DNA from 2 places in the Paenibacillus suaedae genome. Region 1 is predicted to be linked to the other one. Evidence: riboswitches for the same ligand, from Rfam matches in the RefSeq annotation. Region 1 holds a riboswitch; the other holds the start of a gene.
What was found. Region 1 has a riboswitch for FMN ahead of ribD (bifunctional diaminohydroxyphosphoribosylaminopyrimidine deaminase/5-amino-6-(5-phosphoribosylamino)uracil reductase RibD). Riboswitches for the same ligand answer to the same signal wherever they lie in the genome.
Positions count from the first base shown of each region.

Region 2: linked by a shared signal. The riboswitch ahead of RQP50_RS22450 (DMT family transporter) and the one ahead of ribD (bifunctional diaminohydroxyphosphoribosylaminopyrimidine deaminase/5-amino-6-(5-phosphoribosylamino)uracil reductase RibD) in region 1 are both predicted to bind FMN.

Region 1 covers NZ_JAVYAA010000001.1:1,634,594-1,639,117, reverse strand. The annotation lists gene ribE (riboflavin synthase) at 1-633, opposite strand, end outside; gene ribD (bifunctional diaminohydroxyphosphoribosylaminopyrimidine deaminase/5-amino-6-(5-phosphoribosylamino)uracil reductase RibD) at 636-1,784, opposite strand; FMN riboswitch at 2,115-2,274, opposite strand; gene RQP50_RS07260 (peptidylprolyl isomerase) at 2,444-2,881, opposite strand; gene lysA (diaminopimelate decarboxylase) at 3,093-4,424, opposite strand.
Region 2 covers NZ_JAVYAA010000006.1:239,945-244,468, forward strand. The annotation lists gene RQP50_RS29385 (DUF3973 domain-containing protein) at 31-243, shown strand; gene ytaF (sporulation membrane protein YtaF) at 321-962, shown strand; gene RQP50_RS22450 (DMT family transporter) at 1,085-2,005, opposite strand; FMN riboswitch at 2,109-2,289, opposite strand; gene RQP50_RS22455 (GNAT family N-acetyltransferase) at 2,528-3,709, shown strand; gene RQP50_RS22460 (hypothetical protein) at 3,866-4,177, shown strand; gene pdaA (delta-lactam-biosynthetic de-N-acetylase) at 4,297-4,524, shown strand, end outside.

The DNA of each region.
Region 1 (4,524 bases):
AGAACGATCCGAATCCTTTGTCTCGTTCTCCGGCCCTGATCTACCATACCGGAGCAAATGATCCACATACTTGCCAAGCACATCACATTCAATGTTGACGGTATCACCCGGCTGCTTGCGCTGAAGAGCGGTTTGCGCCAACGTATGTGGAATAATCGATACGGCAAACTCTCCATGCTCTGCTCGTGTTAGGGTTAAGCTGATGCCGTCAATGGTGACAGAACCTTGTGGAATCATATATTTCGCCATCTCAGGCCGACTCGCCCGACATTCGATGACAACAGCATTCGCATCTCTTGTTCGTCCCACAATCGTTGCAAGACCATCTACATGTCCTTGTACAATATGACCGCCGAATCGTCCGCCTGCTGTCATTGCACGCTCTAGATTGACCGGATCGCCCGGCCTTAAATCCTTCAAATTCGTATGGCGGAACGTCTGCGGCATCACATCCGCCATGAAGGAGCTGCCATCATAGGACGTTGAGGTCAGACAAACACCATTGACGGCGATGCTATCCCCCAGCTTCATGCCTTCTAGAACCTTAGATGCTCGGATATGAAGCACCATCGCCTCGCCCCGATTCATCACAGACTGCAGTGAGCCCACTTCTTCAATGAGTCCGGTGAACATTGCTATGCTCCTCCTTTAATGCTGGAATGAGTCAAATGCTCCACCTCACGCTTGCCGAACGGATATCCAGTGATGCAGATATTATCTCCGAGCTTCTCAACCTCCACATGCTGAAGCCGGTATGCATCCTGCATCCGCTCTACACCTTCAAACACAAAACTACCAGGCGCATGCTGACCGCCGACGACAATCGGAGCCATAAATATTGCAACTTTGTCGACCAGCTTCTTCTCTAGCATCGCCCCATTCAATCGACCTCCACCTTCAAGGAGTATGGATCCGATCTCATGTTGGCCGCACCATTCCATCATCTGCTGAAGGTCTACCTTCTCGCTTTCTCCGCACTCGAAGACCTCTACGCCTCGGGACACCAATTCACGCCGCTTCTCCCCGCTTGCCCGTGCAGTTGTGAAGATGCAGGTTCGTGCAGCTTGATCGGTTACGACCTTGGCGTCCATAGGGATCCGAAGCTTCGAGTCTACAATCAAGCGCACTGGGTTTACCCCAGGGACTGACAGACGTGTTGTCAGCGATGGATCATCCGCAAGTACAGTGCTTATGCCTACCATAATCGCTTGATGACGGTGCCTCATCGAATGAACGAGTTCACGACTTCGCTCATTCGAGATCCACTTGCTGTCACCAGTCAAAGTGGCGATCTTGCCGTCCAGCGTACTTGCTGTCTTGAGGGTAACGAACGGAATGCCGGTCGTAATATGCTTAGCGAACATTTCAATCAGTGCGAGACCTCTCTCCCGAAGCACATCCAACGTTATCCCAATTCCATGATCCTTCAGTAGAGCAATTCCTCTCCCTGCAACCGCTGGATTCGGATCGACGCAAGCGATCACGACACGGGCGATTCCCGCTTCAATCAATCGCAGGCTGCAAGGCGGTGTTCTCCCATAGTGGCTGCATGGCTCAAGGGTCACATACGCAGTCGCTCCTCTGGCCGCTTCACCAGCCATCTGTAAAGCATGGACTTCCGCATGGCCTTCACCACGCCGCAAATGAGCTCCAAGACCGACGATTCGTCCCTCGTTCACAATGACACAGCCAACTGCAGGGTTCACATCGGTCTGTCCAAGCACCTGCTCTGCCATGTTCACAGCGAGCTGCATGTACAGTTCATCATTGATAACAGCAGACATTGGGTATCCTCCTTTCCACAAACAGATCAAGGCTAACGCAAAAAAGCCCTTCGGATCCTCCGAAGGGCATGATTGATTGAGCTTACAGGTATGTACTTAATTTCACAATAGTCGCACATAAGCATAATTTCCATTTGTATATGACAAATAAAACCGACAACAAGGATGTTCTCAGCAAACTGCATCGATTTCGCATATGTCAAATACGACGATAGATGAATAGAAAACCTCGCGCTTACGCAGGTATTCGCCGTCCATTTCGCCTGGAATGCTCATGAAATTGTGAAAATAAGAACTTGAAAGAACTAATTATCGAGTTCTTCTCTCCTGACGCCCCTTCTCCCATCCAGACTATACTGTCGGCTCTGGAGTTGCACCAGATCCACCGTGTGGACGAATCCACCCGGGTCACGGACTAAGAACACCTTGCACACGCAAGAATAGGTTCATCACCGCCGGTCGGGAATTTCACCCTGCCCTGAAGGTCTGTCATTCGTATTGCTATAAAATTAGTTTCTAAGATGTTGCACTTAGAAGTGTACCACCTGACCTGGTAAAATGCAACTTGTGTCGCTTCACCGCATGGAACCATTCAGATGCGTTCAAATAAAAAAGACGTGCAGCAGCCAAGCTGCATACACGCCTTCCCTCAATTATTTCTATTCTTCCACGATGGTAACTTGCTTCATCTTGTCGCCTTGCTTAACAGCATCTACATGCTCCATGCCCTCTACAATTTTGCCAAATACCGTATGCACGCCATCCAAGTGAGGGAATGCATCGTAAGTGATGTAGAATTGGGAACCGCCTGTATCCTTGCCGGCATGCGCCATCGCAAGTACACCACGCTCATGCTTGTGCGGGTTGCCTTTTGTCTCACATTTGATTGTGTAGCCTGGGCCGCCTGTACCTGTTCCGTGCGGGCAACCGCCTTGCGCTACAAAGCCCGGAATAACACGGTGGAATGTCAAGCCGTTATAGAAACCTTCGTTGGACAGCTTCTCAAAGTTTGCAACGGTACCTGGTGCCTCTTGCTCATGGAGCTGGATTTTCACCGTGCCGCCTTTTTCCAATTCAATCAATGCATATTTGCTCATCATGTATCGTCTCCTTCCATATGTACAATGCTCACGCTTGCTCATCCGATTATACGTTATTTCTTAACAAAAAGAAAACACCCGATTTCTGCCTCATCGTTATGCCACGACAAGACAGAAGATTGGGTGTTGTATTAATTTCCATATATGGTGTAACTTCGGATGTGAAATTCAACTGCTGCCGTGGAGCTTGCAATCGTCACATCCCGTACTATTTCAGCGCTGGCTCGTTGCGTAGACGAGCTGGAATGCAGTCATTGCGCACGATATCTTCATGCGACTCACGACGTACAACAATATCCGCTTCCCCCTTGTGCACGAACACGACAGCTGGTCTTGGAATACGGTTATAGTTGCTTGCCATCGAATAATTGTACGCACCTGTGCAGGACACAGCCAACAGATCGCCCTGCTGGACGGCAGGAAGCACAGCATCCCAAATCAGCATATCGCCGCTTTCGCAGCATTTTCCTGCTATCGACACTGTCTCCGTGGACTCATTAGTCGAACGGTTAGCAAGCAGTGCCTCATAACGAGACTCATACAGCGCTGGTCGAGGGTTGTCGGTCATCCCTCCATCAACAGCTACATATTTGCGCACTCCTGGAATATCCTTCACAGAGCCAACTGTATACAGTGTTGTTCCCGCTTCTCCAACAATACTGCGGCCTGGCTCTACCCAAATTTCAGGCAAACATTCTCCGATGTCAGCAAAATGCTGCTTTACAGCATCTGTAATGGCCTTTACATAATCGCGAACATGCAGAGGCGTATCCCCTTCTACATAGCGGATGCCGAAACCGCCGCCCAAGTTCACAACCCGGAATGCGATCCCTAGCTGTTCCTTCACCCCACGAGCAAATTGTGCAACGCGTTCAACCGCCATTTGGAATCCTTCAGTTTCGAATATTTGAGATCCGATATGCGAGTGGATGCCCAGCAGCTCCAAATGAGTTGCATCCGCCGCATGACGCACAGCCTCAAGCGCCGTACCATTGCCGATGTCAAAGCCAAACTTCGAATCCGTCTGACCTGTCGAAATGTATTCATGCGTATGTGCCTCAACACCCGGTGTAACGCGGAGCAGCACAGGTACGGACTGATTGCGTTCTTGGCAAATCGCATTCAACAGCTTCAGCTCCGTGAAATTATCAACAACAAAGCAGCCGATGCGGGCATCAAGCGCCATTTCGATCTCCTCGGGCGTCTTATTATTCCCATGGAAGTGGATTCGCTGGGCCGGGAATCCAGCCTGCAAGGCTGTATACAATTCCCCTTCCGATACAACATCTAGCGACAGCCCCTCTTGGTCGACTAACCGGCACATTGCTGTTGTACAGAATGCTTTGCTTGCATATGCAACTTGAAAGGTTAACCCAGACTCGCGAAATGCTTCCATGTATTGTCCACAGCGTTCTCTGACTAATGCTTCGTCAAAAATATAAAGCGGAGTACCAAATTGCTGCTTCAATTCGGTTACATCGCAACCGCCAATTTCTAAATGTCCATTCCCATTAATCTTGCTCGTTCCGTGTAAGTACATCGTCATTTCTCCCCACTCCCACTCGATCTTCTATGTCTATCCCCTCATGTTGTTCCAATTGTTGGTGAAAATATTACATCGAGTATATCAGCTTATTCGA
Region 2 (4,524 bases), on a different contig from region 1:
ATTATACCCACAATAAGGAGTTGAACAGCTATGTATTACTGCCTGCAATGTTCCAAAGTCCATCAAGAGGATGGCACATCGGTAGTATTTCGGAATGTGTTCTATGTAGATGAGATGAGCAAACGCAAATTCCAGCTTGGAGATTGTCATTCGAACCCCCCCCTGCCCTATTCAGCAGGAAGTGAGCATCAGCTAGTGTTCGTGCCTCCGAGGGAAACTGTGCTGCAGATGCTTCACGATTGACAGGACGGCAAATGACATTCAATTAACAACCATTTATAACTTCGAATCAAGGGAATTAACCAAGGGAGAGATTCATCATGCAATGGATTATGATTATAGGATTAGCAGTCGCTTCGAGTATAGATAATTTAGGGGTGGGAATATCGTACGGAATACGGAAAATACGAATTGGAGTCCTTTCGAATCTATTCATTTCGCTCATCTGCTTCATTTTCAGTATGGCCGGTCTCATGTTCGGTCAATGGATATCGCAGGTTCTTCCTGGTATACTGCCTACCTTGCTTGCCGCATTCATCCTGCTTATTGTCGGAATCCGCATTGTTCTACTGACCTCTCACCATGGCAACTCGACGGAGACCGCTGCAGTAGAAGCAAGCAGTGAAGCTAATTCAAGCTCTTCACTAGAGCGAATGCTGCAGAGACCAGAGGAAGCGGATAAGGATAAATCGGGAACGATTAACTTATGGGAAGCAGCTGTGCTTGGCGTTGCACTGTCTGCCAATGCGCTTACAAATGGCCTAAGTGCTGGACTTATCGGATTATCACCGCTCGCCATATCCCTAACCGCAGCGATCGGCAGTTTTGTCACATTGTGGCTGGGTGCCGTGCTTGGGCAGAAGATGGCCAACATTCGCATAGGACGCTATACAGTAGGACAATTCAGCACGGTGCTAAGCGGAGCTATCATCATTCTTGTCGCTATCAATTCCTTCTTCTAACCTAACTAACATAAGAGACCCTGTCTGCTATGCGTTCAAGGCATAGCAGACAGGGTCTCTTATCATTTATGGAAGACGATTGACAGCAACTTCATTAAGAATCATAGCACTGCCACCGCCGATTAATTTTGTCTTGATACCATATACAACGCAATCCAGATGAGAACGAATCCTGAAATTTGCGCTGCAGTGACCGCCTGATGGAACACGAACCAATTCATCATCATCCCTACCAATGGGAATGACAACTCAGCCAGAGTCGCATATGAGGCCTTGGTAGTCGATAGACCGCGATAATACAGCAAGAGACTAACCAATCCTGGAAGAAGAGCCTGCAAGAAGATGTAGAACGACAGTGTCCCCCATTCTGATGCGGCGAAATTCCAGCTTGGTGACTCCCATGATGTCAGCACGATGAGCAGAGGGAGTGCCATCAAAAATCGCAGCGATGTGACCGTCTCATATTCCATTTTGTCGAGAAGCAACCGTCCCATAACTGTGGAACCGCCCCATAGGAATGCTGCTCCAAGTGCCAATAGACTGCTGAAGCCAATGACTTCATTGTAATGCCCAATTGGCAAAGACCATCCAAAAGTCAATAAATACGTACCGATAATAGCAAGAATAAGCAGTAGCGAGAAGCGACGCGGGAGCGTCTCCTTCAACAACAGCCGCGCTAAAATAATTGCAAAGACTGGTTGCAGCTTCTGCAGCAGCAGTACGCCATTCGCATCACCATGTGCAAATGCTTCGGTAAACATAATGGTCGCTATTACTGAGCCGCCCCATGACAGGAACAGCAATGCCAGTACATGCTTCCATGTGCAGTTTCGCAGCTCTTTCCGGTGCATCCATAACACCGGGATCGCGTACAAGGCGAGCATCAGATGCTCGATCAATACAATTTGGGTCGAAGTCATGGACTCCATGACCCATACCCGGAACAGTGGGCCAATTCCCCACAGTGCCGCTCCCATCGCAACGAACCATACTCCTCTTGCGGAGCTGCTCATGCGTGTGTCGGCCTGGATACGATGTTCCATATTCAATAACCTCCAAGGTTGTTGAATATAGGATCTAGACATGCAGAAGAGAAAAATTCGCATTAGACCTGTTGTTGTATGCAGTTGTACCAAACAACGTGTGCGAGATCTTCTTCCATCCGGACTATACCGTCGGCCTTGGCTTCTCACCAAATCAGTCGCTGTTCTTCCGTTCGATGCTTACATGTTACAAGTAACCGAGTAAGCGAACAACGAGTCGCGGGCTCGGGCGCAGCTGCACCCATACCGCCGGTCAGGAATTTCACCCTGCCCTGAAGATCCATATTCAATCCACATAGTAGCATGCTGTTGCTTCCTTGACATGCCCTGACTTCATTATATCTAGATTTTCAGATTGAGCAATATGACATTTCGCATTTTCATGAAAGTTTTCACCATTTGCATATATTACCATCCCTACTTTTCAATCGAACCTTCTTCATTCAATCGTTGCATCCCTGTCTATTTCATCTACAATAGATCATATACAGCGGCACACACATTTATTGAGGGGGATTGTCAATGTCAATTGCTCGTTTGAACAAGGAACAGTTTTCTGAAGCCATATCGCTATCCGAGTATTCTTTCCAGTACAGCGTTGAACCTGAAGACTATGAAGAATATCTGCATAAATTGGGGAAACATGAGATTTTTGGTGTGTACGATGAAGGCAAGCTCGCTGCGAAGCTTCATATCCTTCCTTTTCACATCTATATCGGCCAGAATAAGCTGAAGATGGGTGGAATCGGTGGGGTTGCCACATATCCTGAATTTCGACGCAAAGGATATGCCAAGCAATTGCTGCACCACTCACTGCGCGTGATGCAGGCCGCTGGAACTTCTATATCCATGCTCTATCCTTTCTCCATCCCCTTCTATCGCAAAGCAGGCTGGGAAGTATTCAGCGACCGCATGACTTGCCAATTCAGCCGGCATGATCTAATTCCATTGAATCCTGAACTGACAGGCGTTGTTCGCCGCTATACCAAGGATACGCATTCTACTGATATTGAAGCGGTATATGACGCATGGTCATTGCAGCATTCAGGTATGGTCGTTCGCGATCACGAATGGTGGCTTGCTCACTATCATAATCGCACCGCGGCGGTGTACTATAGTGAGCATTCGCAGCCTCAAGGGTATATGTTGTATGAGATAAAAAATAATGCTATGCATGTACATGAATTCATGTGCGTTACAAGGGATTCTAGACAGGGGCTATGGAATTATATTTGTCAGCATGATTCTATGGTAGAGCAAGTAAATATGCGTCTTTGTGAGAATGAGCGCCTGTTTTTCGCCTTGAACCTTCCACGAATTGTTCGTACCATACAACCTTTTGTCATGGCACGAATTGTAGATATTACATTATTTCTACAGCAATATACGTTTGCACCTGTACCTGCACACCCTCCCCTCTCTCTGTACATAAGTGACGACCAGGCTCCGTGGAATAATGTAGTCATTCAATTTGAGAACGGGCAAGCTGCTATTCACTCTCAAGATAGGAAGCAGGTTCGTACCACTGTCAACACGACCAACACCCTGTCCATGAACATTAGAGCACTCACAACCATGCTGCTTGGCTATCAGCGACCATGCGAATTATTCGATAACGGATTTATTGCAGGTTCCATCAACAGTATTGAAACTCTAGAGCAGTTCGTTCCGCGACTTCATCCATATATATCCGACGCTTTCTAAGCTAAGCGAGTAAGTAAGTATGAGCATTCATCTCCAATTGGCATTACAGGCCGATCATTGCAACGTCTTTCCCTCTCAATTAAGTAATAGGATTGAGAATCACAATTCATCTTCGTTATAATAAGCTGTATGAATCTATGTAAGGGAGTTTTTGCAATGACGCGTAGTGCAGTAGAACAACAAATTATCGACAATTATGAGCGTGATGAGCAAATGATGATTCTTATCTTTGCACAATGGTGTGTGAACCATAATCTTGATCCAGCCGAGCTCTATCATCGCGCATACCCGAAGCAGGGCGACAACTATCGATTGCAGCAGGCAATTGATCTTACGGTTCCGAAGGAGGAGGCCGGACCAATTCCTGACGACACTTTGTTCGCCGTGCTGTCTATGTACAACAACGAAGATCTTGCCTTCGTCGTGTCGGAAGAGTTGGAGAAGATGAAGCAGTCTAACAACAAATAAGGATTACTTGTATTCTCATTAGGAATGCATGGGTATCAGTGCGTATAAGTTTACTGCAAATATGGAATAGTAAGCCATGATTGATCGATTCTAACCTACATCAAGGAGTATATTTGCATATGAAACGCATTCTGATTGCCACTGCTCTCCTCTGCTTGCTTGCCGCAAGCATTCAGCCAGCCGCATACGCCGAACAGGGTCCAGCATTTCACTTTGGATTCAAAAAGAGTGTAAACGGCAAGCTTCCTTCGATTGACGAGGAAGGCTTCAAACCGACGATTGAGAAGCACGGAGCTATTTTTCTCGGAGATACAAACAAAAAAATGATTTACTTAACCTTCGATAAC